Regions from separate parts of the Clostridium ljungdahlii DSM 13528 genome, predicted to be linked through region 3. Evidence: riboswitches for the same ligand, from Rfam matches in the RefSeq annotation. Region 3 holds a riboswitch; each other region holds the start of a gene.
What was found. A riboswitch is a leader RNA that binds a small molecule or an ion and turns the genes downstream of it on or off. The one in region 3 is predicted to bind thiamine pyrophosphate.
Positions count from the first base shown of each region.

Region 1 (3,214 bases), 790 kb from region 3:
AGTTTTATCTAAAGCTAGCCATTTATCAATGATCCATTCCTGCATAGAAACTCTTGTTATAGCATCCAATGCACTAAAAGGTTCATCCAAAAGCAGCACTTCTGCTCCCGTAAGGAGAGTTCTTGCAAAAGACGCCCTCTGCCGCATACCTCCTGATAAATCCTTCGGGTATTTATTTTTATATTTTTCAAGTCCAAAATCCTTTAACATTTTTTCTGCTTGAACCTGTGCCTCTTTCAAATTTTCACCTTTAACTTCAAGAGGAAGATATACATTTTGAAGTATAGTTCGCCAGGGTATAAGAAGATCATTTTGCGGCATGTATCCTATGTAACCTTTTAAATCATTTATATTTTTATCTTTTAAAATTATATCTCCTTCAAAAGCCTTTTCCAGCTTACAAATAAGTCTAAGTACAGTACTTTTCCCACATCCGCTAGGACCTACTATACTTATAAATTCCCCTTTGTCCACATTAAAATTGAGATTTTTTATAATGAAATCAGGATCTTCCTCATATTTGAAGCTTACATTTTTAAATTCCAGCATGATTTCACATCCCCTTGTTATAAGCCATGTCCCAGAACATACATTCATACTTGCTTGTATTTATAAATATTTCCTTTAACCTGTTAAATTTCTTTTCCGATATATTTTCCGTCAAATAATCTAACAAATCTATCACCCACTTAGTCTCCTTTTCATAATCACTAGATATATATCCTTTTATCCACTGTCCGTAAAACTCGTTGTCCAGTGACCCCTCTATTTTACTCAACTTTTTACCAATTAAATAATAACTCCACATACAAGCTAAAAGAGAAGTAGTTAAATCCATTAAATCTCCCATTTGAGATACAGACAGCATATAACTTGTATACGAAATATTTTCAATAGAAGCTTTAACATTTTCTATTTCCTCTTTTTTAATACCAATTTTTTTCATATAATGCCTATGAATATTCATTTCTCCATTTAATATATTGTCCACCATCTTTGAGAACCCCTGCATTATACTTTCTTCACTGGCTTTTACCACCCCTAATGCATACACTTTTGCATAATCAAAAAGATATATGTAATCCTGAATCATATAAAATTTGAATCTATCTATTTCTAAGTTTCCCTCTCCTATTCCCTTTACAAATGGATGTTCATAGTAAGAATTCCATATGTCTTTTACGCTTTCGTATAATTTCATAGATGTTTTCATAATAAGTTTCTCCTTTTTCATCTGACATACACATTATTAATTAAAATAAAAGGTACAAACCTCTTAGGAAGTTTGTACCTTTTATTTATCAACTACATAAAAACCTCTTCCTACGCTGGCATTAACCAGATCAGGTATAGGGTCTAAGAATTATATTCTTACTCTCAGCCGGTAACACCAGCCCCCCTGGGATATTAAATCTATTTAATTTTTACATTATATATACAATTTTTATATTACTACAATAACAAAAATTGGTCAACATGCTAAAGAGTCTCAAATTTAAACACATGTTATATTATAGCAAAGTTTAATCCTTTTATCTGATGGCTACCTACTGTAACACTCCCACTTTTATCAAAGTGGGAGATAACAGTAGCTACGCCCCTAGATAATTCATCTAAACTTAGTGGGAGAAACAAAACTCTAAAGAGAAAGCGACTATCATCAAATCAAAGATTTGGGATATCTGCTTGCACACAGCGAAAGCGACTATCACCAAATCAAAGATTTGGGATATCTGCTTTTCCCACTAAGTAAGATTCATTGATACATATCTTTAAAAACAAAAATCCACTTCTGAACGTAAAATAATTAATTTTAACATTCAAGAGTGAATATATAAAATATTAAATATTTTCAAAGTAATACCTAATTATATATGTCATTTATTTAGCATCCATATTGCATAATTTAATATACCTGCAAATGACACCCAAAGTATGTATGGTATCATTAAATAAGCTGCTGTTTTATCAATTTTACTGAACTCAAAAGTCGTCATTAAAATAAATACTAACAAAATCATCAATTCTAGAAAAGCTAAACCATATAACTGAAATCTAAAAAATATAATTGTCCACATAAAATTTAATGCCAATTGAATAACATACAGCACCAGTGCTCTCTTAACATCTTCTCCTTGCTTTCCTCTAATCCATATTCTATATGCAGCTGTACCCATAAGAAAAAATAAAATAATCCACACTATAGGGAATATCCAACCAGGTGGTGAAAACACAGGTTTAACAAGCTGACTGTACATTTCTTGATTAGACATTCCTAAAAAAGCACTAATAGCTCCGACTCCTTCTGCAATTATAATACTTATAATAAGTTTTCCAATATGTTTTTCTCCATTTACCTTAAATATATTACAAAACATAAATTCACCTCCTACTGCTATTATATTTTAAAGAAAAGACTTTTATTCTGAAAAATATAATAGCTATTAAGTGAAAGAATCCTATGTGAAAATGATACTTGTAATCAATTTCAAGTTATTATATAATTAATTAAAAAGCAGAATAGGTGAGGTAAAATGACAGAAGAACAATTAAAATATTTTATAACTGTAGTAGATACTGGCAGTTATATGGAAACTGCCTTAGAGCTAAATATTACTCAATCTTCTGTTAGTAAACAAATACAAGCATTAGAACATGAATTAGGTGTTCAACTCTTTAATCGTAAACATAGACGTGTAAAATTAACAATTGAAGGAAAACGATTATTACCTCAAGCTAGGCACACATTAGACGAGATTTATCGTTTAGAATATATGTCCAAAAAACTACAACCTGGATATAAAGATAAAATAACAGTACTTTCTTTACCTATTATTGGTAACTTTCATTTGTATATTCCAATGAGTCGCTTTGAATTAGAGAATCCTTCTTTTCTAATCAATTTAGTAGAACTAGAAGAACCACGACTATTTCATAGATTGCAAAATAATAGTTTTGATATAGCACTAACTTATTGGTATGGAGAAAATCTAGATAATAGTAAAACTCTTTTCATTCCTGCTGCTGAAGATGAAATTGTTTTAGCTGTTCACAAAGATACTCCTTTAGCAAAATTGCATTTTATTTTTCCAGAACAATTAAAAAATTCTTCTCTTATGTTAATGGAACCCTATACATGTATATCTAACTTATGTATGGCTTTCTTTGATGAACATGATATTGCTCCAGATATTATATTTAGAGGAAGACCCGA
Region 1 is NC_014328.1:2,816,595-2,819,808, forward strand. It holds gene CLJU_RS12515 (ABC transporter ATP-binding protein) at 1-549, opposite strand, end outside; gene tenA (thiaminase II) at 554-1,213, opposite strand; TPP riboswitch at 1,304-1,411, opposite strand; gene CLJU_RS12525 (TspO/MBR family protein) at 1,878-2,378, opposite strand; gene CLJU_RS12530 (LysR family transcriptional regulator) at 2,535-3,214, shown strand, end outside.
Region 1: linked by a shared signal. The riboswitch ahead of tenA (thiaminase II) and the one ahead of thiD (bifunctional hydroxymethylpyrimidine kinase/phosphomethylpyrimidine kinase) in region 3 are both predicted to bind thiamine pyrophosphate.

Region 2 (3,214 bases), 2.0 Mb from region 3:
AAGTTTATATAATCTCTGTCTACTTTCTCAAAGCCATCTACGAGACTTACAACTATCGGAAAAAAGCATACCATTACCACTACTATTATTTTAGGAAGTACCCCAAACCCAAACCATATTATAAACAAAGGTGCAATTGCTATAGTTGGAATAGTTTGAGATATTAGTAAAATAGGATATATTGACTTTCTCACAATTTCAAAACTATCCATTATTATAGCTAATATAAAGGAAAATATTATAGATATAAAAAAACCTATAAAAGACTCGTACAATGTGGTTCCCGTATTTTCCATTATATTTTGAAAATCTGATACAAGAGTTTTTAAAATATCCAGCGGAGAAGGAATAATATACTGAGGAACATGGGCTAAGTTTATTGTTAACTGCCATATAATCACAACTATTATTATTGTAGCTATAGGATATATTTTACTTTGAATGTTTTTTGTTTTTTCCATATATAAGCACCTTCAGTCTATAATTTTAATTTATTAAAATTGTCATAAATTTTTTCTCTAACTTCTTCAAACTGGAGATTCTTTATTAAAGAAATTTTTCTTACAATATTTATAACTTCAGATGGATATCCATATTTTTTATTTATCCATTCAAGTGAATTAGGGCCATCAGTTTCTGTTAAAATTCTGCCTAGAGGAAGAATTTTTACTATCTCATCTGTAAGTTTAGAATATCCTATATCAACACTTATTGTAAAATAGCACCCATACTCCAAAAGCTTTTTCAATATATTCAAATCTCCACTATACCAATGAATTATAGGTGTTCTTAAATCATATTTTCTTATGTAATCCAATACCTCCTTTTCTGCTCCTTTAGTATGAATATTTGTTATTTTGTCATATTTCTTAGCTTTACCTAAAAAGTATTCAAATACTAGATTCATATAAGGATATTTTTCTTTCTCCAAAACCCAATAGTAGTCAAGTCCTATTTCTCCAATAATTTTACATTCCTTTACATAATCATCGAACTTATCTAAATCCTTGTAGTTTTTATGCGCCTCCCAGGGATGTATTCCAAAACATGGAGTTATATTTTTATTATATTCACTTAATTTTTTTGTAAATATATAACTCTCTAAATCCATAGAACATCCCAAAGTTTTGATATTACTGTGATTTATACTATCAATTGCATTACTTAAATTGTCTTTATAAAAATCCATATGATTATGCGCATCTACAAACATTTTATTCTCTCCCTATACTTTAACAAAAATAAAAAGCACTATTATAAAAACAGTGCTTTGAATCCAATATTAAAGTAGCTTTCCTACGTCGGCGTTACCCGAATCAGGTTCAAAGGGTTAAAGTTTTCACTTTTCTCAGCACAAATGGCACCCCTGGCACTATAAATAATTTTAGATTAATTACATTTTTATACTAACACTTATCCAAATAAATGTAAATATATTATTTGTTCTTGTCCAAATTTAGTTTTTTAATTAAATTATGTCTCAAAATATAATCTGAATAACCAAGCTGATTCAATATGTAATCTTCTTCTTTTTCAAGTTTATCACTTTTAGAAATTTTATTTCCCGTATTTACATCATAATAAATATCATCTTGTGAAGAATAATAACAATCTTTATCTATAAAAGAACCATTTCTAAATGTAACTCTTTCGCTCTCAGGATTAAAGAGGTCTTTACCAAGCATGTCTTCTTCCTTAAGTTTAAATAAATTGCATACCGTAGGATATATGTCCATCTGACCCCCATAAACATGGTTTACTCCTTTCACAGATTCATCAGGGAAATGAATAAACATAGGAACCTTTTGAAGCTTTTCCCACTCTAAATCAGATTTGGAACCCGTCTTCAAAAAGTTAAAAAGCTGATCTTGTTTATCTTTAGGTATTGCATAATGATCTCCATATAGTACAACTATTGAATTTTTTAAAGTACCATTTTTGTCTAGTTCATCTAAGAACATTCCAAGCTGTTCATCTGTATAATGTATTGCCTTCATGTAATTTCCAATAAGACTTCCTTTATAATCTCCTACATCAAAGTCCCCATATTTATTTACATCATCATAAGGGAAATGACTTGTTAGAGTTATTAAAAAAGCATAGTATGGGCTTTTCATATTTTTTAACTTCTCCACAGATTGAGTTAAAAAAGATTTATCACTTAAACCAAGTCCTATAGACTCATTTTGCTTATAACTTTTTTCGCCATAAAAATTATCAAAACCAAATTTTCTATACATTACATTTCTATTCCAAAAGCTTTCCCTGAATCCGTGTAAAGCTGCAGTGTAATAACCTTTATTCTTAAAATTTTTCGGCATTGCATTGTATTCATTGCCAGAGTAAAGCAAATAAGCTGCACCTGCTGATGCAGGATAAAGTGAATTGTTTGTCATAAATTCCGCATCAGAAGTTCCTCCAGCTGCCACCTGATAGTAAAAATTATCAAAATATTCCGAACGCGATATCCATCTATTTAAATTCGGGGTTATCTCCTTTCCATTTACAGAAGAATTTATAACAAATCCTTGAAGTGCTTCTACCTGTATCATTATCAAGTTTTTACCTTGTCCGATTCCATTTAAATTTTCATGACTGGACTTGCTTTTATCTATAAAATACTCTATAGCCTGAAACTTGTCCTTAGACACGGGAGTTAGTCTATTTATATTAGCAAAAACACAATTATAAATATCCAGGCAGTGATAATTTACTGTACCCAATTTTTTTGCTATATACACTTTATTATACATAGTTGTAAGAAGTCTTGGTTGTTCTTTTGATAAAGCATAAAAGCTTTTGAAATCAATAAAAATACCTACTAAAATAAATACTAAAAACATTGATACTCTAACTTTTGTAGAAAGCTTCCTATTTTGGCTTGTCAAATACCTATTTATAAAAGGAATTATAAATACAATATCAAAAAGATATAAAAAATCTTTAAAGTCCAGTAAATTAGCCACGCTAGATTTTACTGCATTTAATTGAAATCCGCTTATCAAGACAGATACAGATATGATATCTTTAAAATATTTATAATAGATTAGGTCACTAACTATGAATATACTTATAATGCAATTACATATATACAAAAATCTAGCACGACCTCTGGTTTTAAAAATGCAGGCAATGGATACCAATACAAATACTGAAGCTAATGCTGGAATAAATGAGCTTTTAAATGAACTCATATGTTTTCCATATACTAATA
Region 2 is NC_014328.1:968,487-971,700, reverse strand. It holds gene CLJU_RS04335 (ABC transporter permease) at 1-461, opposite strand, end outside; gene CLJU_RS04330 (TatD family hydrolase) at 479-1,213, opposite strand; TPP riboswitch at 1,277-1,378, opposite strand; gene CLJU_RS04325 (LTA synthase family protein) at 1,437-3,214, opposite strand, start outside.
Region 2: linked by a shared signal. The riboswitch ahead of CLJU_RS04330 (TatD family hydrolase) and the one ahead of thiD (bifunctional hydroxymethylpyrimidine kinase/phosphomethylpyrimidine kinase) in region 3 are both predicted to bind thiamine pyrophosphate.

Region 3 (3,214 bases):
TACACAGTTGTACTTTTTGGCTAAAGCTACAGCTGAATCCAAGGCTCCTTCTCCATTATCTAAGGAATCTACTCCTCTTACGTTAGAAGATTGTCCTGCAAGAAATTTAATTTCACCTACATTTCCTTTTATAACATCTACTTTACCAACTTGCATAATTCTATTTATAACTTGAGCTTTCCTTGGTATAGCAGCACAAGCTACAGGGTCAAGTATTACAGGTATATTGTGGATTTTTGCAGAGGTACTTGCTAGGATTACTGCAGCTTCCTGTTCTTTTGTGAGGGTTCCTAAATTTATATATAGGGCAGAAGATATTTTTACAAAATCAAAAACTTCATCATAAGCTTCACACATGGCAGGAGAAGCTCCATAAGATAATAGAATGTTTGCACAGTCATTTATAGTGACACTGTTTGTAATACAATCTACAAGAGGTACTTTATTTCTTACCTGTGTTAATACTTTTGACACACTGTCTAAGTTTAAATTATCCATTTTTCATACTCCTTTATATTAGAAATCTGTTTATTTGAAATCTACATCAGCTTTTTTATATAATTCAATGAAATGTCCCACGGGACCAACGCCACTTCCTATGGAAAAGGAATTTTCTATAGCCTTAGTTATATATTGCTTTGCAAGATATACGGATTTGTCAGTACTTTCACCTTTAGCCAAGAAGGAGGCTATGGCAGAAGATAAGGTACATCCTGTTCCATGAGTGTTTTTAGTATCTATTCTATGACCGTCTATGTTTAATATTTTGTTTTCATAAAGAAGAACGTCGTTGGCATCATTGCATCTGTGGCCTCCTTTTACAAGCACGTTTTTAGCACCTAGCTCTTTTATGCTAAAAGCTGCTTTTTCCATGTCGCTGCTACTTTTTATTTTCATTTCTGTCAGAACTTCAGCTTCTGGAATATTTGGAGTTACGACGTCTGCAATGCTTGTCAGATCTTTTATAGCTGTTTGTGCTTCAGGTTTTAAGAGAAAGTAACCACTTTTTGATACCATTACAGGATCAATTACTATGTTTTTAGTTTTGTATTCTATTAAAAGCCTCTTTATTACAGATATGGTTTTGCTGTTTGAAACCATACCAATTTTTACTGCATCTACTTGTATGTCATCAAATATAGATCTTATTTGTGCTTCTACAATTTCAGGAGTTACATCCATTACGTCCTGTACTCCTATGCTATTTTGAGCTGTAACAGCAGTTATGACACTCATACCATATACGCCAAGGGCACTCATAGTTTTTAAATCAGCTTGTATACCAGCTCCACCACAGCTGTCAGAACCTGCAATTGTTAATACCTTTTTCATTTTTACCCCCCTAATTTAGTAACTTTAAAATTAATATCAATTGAATTTTACTTAGTGGGAGTATTACAGTAGGCAGCCATCAGGTCAAAATAAAAGGTATATGCAGAAAAGCATATACCTTTAAAATCAAAAATATGTAAGTTGCTTCCCTACGCCAGTTTTATCTGGATCAGGTTCAAAGGGTTAGAGAAAGATCTCTTCTCAGCCTTGCAGCACCCCCACAAAAGTATTAAGTTTTATACATTAATTTTACTACAGTGATAAAAATTTGCAATATGAAATTTTAATATTTACTTCATTGACTAAGTCTCCCCATATGTACATAAATGGAATGTGGGAGGGTGTTAGCAATAGCAGCCAAATAAAAGTTTTTGCAGTACGTGTGATATAATGGCATTAATTGAAGATTTTTGTTACAAAACAAATTAATAAAAATGATAGGATGTGTTGATATGGAAAAGAAAAGAATTTTAGTCCCATTAGATGAAACAGAGAGAAGTATGCATTCACTTGACTGTTTAAAAAAATTGTTTTCCAGAGATGAAGTACAGTTAACTCTTATGTATGTATCTGAAATAGTTATAGTAAATGAAACGGGTGTATCAAATAGCATGGTAGATATGGCAAGGAAAAAAGGTGAAAACATCTTAGATAGAGCTGAAAGAAAGATTCAAGAATATAAACCTGAAAAATATTGTGTTTTTGGACGTGTAGCAGATGAAATACTGAAAAAGGCAAATTGTGATGAATTTGATATGATAATTATGACTAAATCTAATAAAAAGGGTTTGGCTAGAATGATCGGATCTGTAACAAGTAAAGTATTAAAAAATTCACAGGTTTTAGTTATGATTGTTCCAGAATAAAAATGGTTTAAAATAGCCATAATGTTGTACAAGCATTATGGCTATTTTTATCTGCATATTAAAATATTTGTCTGGGACTTGGAATTATAGATGATTTTATTTAGAATATTTTTATTGATTTTTTCACATACTTTAATGAGCATCCTATGAATTGCTTGAGGTATAAGTTGAGTTTTGTTTAGAAACTCTATATCAGGAAGGTGTGTAATTAATGTTTGTTCCACATAGAGTTATTTTTGAAAAAGGTACCCTAGAATATTCTCTGGGAAATGAGATATATAATAGATTTAAAAATGATGACAAGGTTGAGATAATAAAATTGTCTTCAAATAGAATTATGTCAGCTGTGCCAGGAAAAGATATATATGAAAAGTACAGGGAAGGTAAAAAAACTTTAGTTGTGGGTGTAAAAAAAAGCTTGAAATTTCAAAGTTGTAAGCCTTCGGCACATTATCAAATGCCCTTAGTTAGTGGATGTATTGGACAGTGTGAGTACTGCTATTTAAATACACAATTAGGGGAAAAACCTTTTGTGAGAGTTCATGTCAATGTTGATGACATCTTAAAACAGGCTCAAAAATATATAGATGAAAGAAATCCTGAAATAACTGTATTTGAAGGTGCTGCAACCTCCGATCCAGTTCCTGTGGAGCCTTATACCAATTCACTTAAAAAGAGTATAGAATACTTTGGAGATCAAAAGCTTGCAAGATTTAGATTCGTAACAAAGTACAATGATATAGATGGATTTTTAAACATAAATCATAATGGTCATACGGAAATAAGATTTAGTTTAAATACAGATAAGATAATAAAACAATATGAGCATTATACAGCTTCAATAGAAAAAAGAATAGAATCTGCTTTTAAACTTGCTGAAGCAGGTTACCCTATAGGTTTTATAATAGCACCTGTATTCATATATGAAAATTGGAAGCAGGAATATGAAAAAGTTTTAGACATGTTATATGATAGAATGCCTAAAAATTTAAAGAATCCTATTGGATTTGAAGTCA
Region 3 is NC_014328.1:3,608,306-3,611,519, reverse strand. It holds gene thiM (hydroxyethylthiazole kinase) at 1-498, opposite strand, end outside; gene thiD (bifunctional hydroxymethylpyrimidine kinase/phosphomethylpyrimidine kinase) at 529-1,332, opposite strand; TPP riboswitch at 1,461-1,562, opposite strand; gene CLJU_RS16280 (universal stress protein) at 1,785-2,198, shown strand; gene splB (spore photoproduct lyase) at 2,410-3,214, shown strand, end outside.

Region 4 (3,214 bases), 210 kb from region 3:
ATGAAACTAAACTCTAGTATAACAGGTCTTATAATGATGATACAGCCACTGGTCATGGCTGTGATTTCTCCGTTTTCAGGAAACTTGTCAGACAAAATAGGATCTAAGCTTTTAAGTTTTTTAGGACTTTTGCTTATGAGTATAAGTTTTATATTTCTATCATTTTTAAATCAATATTCTTCTATCACAAAGATTATAATTTATATTGTGGTATTAGGTTTAGGACAATCCTTGTTTCAACCTTCAAATAATTCACTCATAATGTCAACAGTTCCTAAAAATGAACTAGGAATAGCTGGCAGTGTCAATTCTCTTGTGAGGAACTTAGGACAAATTATAGGAATTATACTTTCCACAAGCCTCCTATATAGTTTTATGAGCATTAAGATAGGTTATCGTATAACAGACTATGTTACAGGAAGAGATGATATTTTCGTATATGGGATGAAATATGTATATATTGTTCTAACTATTGTATGTGCCTTCGGAGCACTGCTCACTGCTTTTAGAATGCATAATAAGAAAAGCATACAAACAAATCAGTCACCTGCAGATATACATGGCAAAAATTTCTAAAAGTTATCTCTTATATAAGATATTATTTCAAAGCATTTTAAACAATATTTACAGCAGTAAAAGCAATAAAAAATGTAAAATTCTAAACTATAATGTGATGTGAACTTAGAATTAGAAAAGGGAAGTGAAATAAATTTGGTTACTATAACTAGAATAACATATGATGATTTAAATGACTTATCAAATTTATATGAGGAACTTTTAGGTAAAAAAACAAATTTGCAAAAATTCAAGGATAAGTTTACATTAATTAATTCAAACAAAAACTATATATTAATTGGAGCAAAAGATAGTGATAATACTTTAGTTGGCTCATTATTAGGTATTATTTGCCAGGACCTTGGCGGCGAATGTAAGCCCTTTATGGTCGTTGAAAATGTAATTGTAAAAAATAATTGTAGACGAATGGGAATCGGAAAGACTCTAATGACTTTTATTGAAAGCTTTGCCAGGAAAAAAGACTGCTATTTTACCATGTTAGTATCAGCTTTCAAGAGAAAAGACGCTCATAAATTTTATGAATCAATTGGATATAACAATGATGTGGTTAAAGGATTTAAAAAGTATCTATAATAGAATAAAAAAAATTTGCATACATGGAAGACATATGGTATGATTTTCATAAAAAGGGAGCATGCTTAAGCATGCTGAGAGGAAGTATATGCTTCGACCTATAACTTGATTCGGATAATGCCGACGTAAGGAAATATTTAATTTATGCTGTTTTTGTATGTTTTATGAGTGTAGATGGAATGTGCCTTACAAGGTATGTTCCATTTTTTATATTTAAAAAGCAGTGGGGGAGCGCCCGGGGCTTTATAATAAAAATACAACTAAATAGCGAGGGAACTTGTGTTTCAAGGTGAGAGGAAGCTTTTGAGCTTCGACCGACCAATATGATTTGTCATATAGGGAATTGCTATTTGGTTACTCTAAAATTATGCCTACAATAATGATGTTTATTTCCTATGTGATAAATTTAGAAAATAAATATTATTATGGAGGTACTTTATTATGGAAAGAAACTCAAAACTATTAAAAAAACTTATGCTGGCAATGATGGTGGCAATGGGAGTTGTCATTTCGCCAATTCTTCGTATAGAAGGAATGTGTCCTATGTCTTCTGTTATAAATATTACATGTGCAGTTTTTTTTGGACCTTGGTATGCGCTGCTTTGTGCTGTTTGTATTGGAATTATAAGAATGTTTCTTATGGGAATTCCACCTTTAGCTTTGACAGGTGCTGTTTTCGGAGCTTTTTTAGCAGGATTTTTATATAGAATATCTAAGAATACTTTGATTTTTGCAGTTTTAGGTGAAGTTATCGGAACAGGTATTATAGGCGCTGTTGTCTCATCGCCTATTATGACATATTTCTGGGGCAAAAAAGGCCTTTCACTTATGTTTTATATTCCTTTATTCTTTACTGCTACAATTATTGGTGGAACAATTGCCTTTATTTTTTTAGGAACATTAAGCAAAAATGGAATGCTTATAAAGATTCAGAAAGACTTGGGGGTAAAAGTCTATGACAAATCAACAGACACTGATAAACAACCTATTGCAAATAAAACGCAATGTTAAAATAAAAAAACCTCTTATTCATTATATTACAAATCCAATTTCAATAAATGATTGTGCAAATGCAATGCTTGCTATTGGGGCAAAACCTATTATGGCCGAGCATCCTCTAGAAGTTTCTGAAATTACATCTGCTTCTAACGCACTTGGAGTTAACCTTGGAAATATAACCGATGTTAGAATGAAATCCATGTTGATTTCAGGCAAAACGGCTTTTAAAGAAAGAATTCCCCAAGTAATTGATCTTGTTGGTGTTGGCTGCAGTAAATTGAGGTTTAATTATGCAAAGAAATTTATTTCTCAGTGTCATCCAGACGTCATCAAAGGTAATTTATCTGAAATAAGAGCACTTTGTGGTATAGAAAGCAATGCAAAAGGAATAGATGCAGGGGAATGTGATAAGATAACAGAGGATAACTTTGATGAAAATATAGAAATTGTAAAAAAACTATCCCTTAGAACAAATTCTGTTATTGCAGCTACTGGTGCAGTAGATGTAATAACTAACGGCAGCAAAACATATTTAATAAAAAACGGTTGTGAAATGCTTTCAATGGTAACAGGTACAGGGTGTATGGTTACTGCACTTATAGCAAGTTATATTTCTTCCTTAGATATATTTGGTGCTACTATTTTAGCTGTATCACTTATGGGAATATGCGGAGAACTTTCTCATCATGTTACCGGTATAGGAAGTTTTAGAACTAATCTTATAGATAACTTATTTACAATTTCTGATAACACTATAATAAATAAAATAAAGTGTGAATTAAAATAAAAAAGCTTTAATAATTGGGTAACATACCTAAACCAAGTACGTTATCCCTATTCTACCGGCATATAGTTATAAACAGCTGACTCCCTGGTATCTTTACAATCACTGCTGTATAACGTCAGCACAGGAAACTCAACAATTTTATGCGCCTGGGAAATGAATGTAATTAACGGTATTTCATTTTTCATAAAGCTCTTTAAATTTTTACTTTCTGAAGTAGTATACCAGGCATGCTTATGAGAAGGTATAGTAAATACTTGCATGTCTTTCGGTATTTGTTCT
Region 4 is NC_014328.1:3,820,920-3,824,133, forward strand. It holds gene CLJU_RS17260 (MFS transporter) at 1-576, shown strand, start outside; gene CLJU_RS17265 (GNAT family N-acetyltransferase) at 712-1,149, shown strand; TPP riboswitch at 1,193-1,298, shown strand; gene thiW (energy coupling factor transporter S component ThiW) at 1,591-2,160, shown strand; gene thiM (hydroxyethylthiazole kinase) at 2,138-2,935, shown strand; gene CLJU_RS21460 (MerR family transcriptional regulator) at 2,983-3,214, opposite strand, start outside.
Region 4: linked by a shared signal. The riboswitch ahead of thiW (energy coupling factor transporter S component ThiW) and the one ahead of thiD (bifunctional hydroxymethylpyrimidine kinase/phosphomethylpyrimidine kinase) in region 3 are both predicted to bind thiamine pyrophosphate.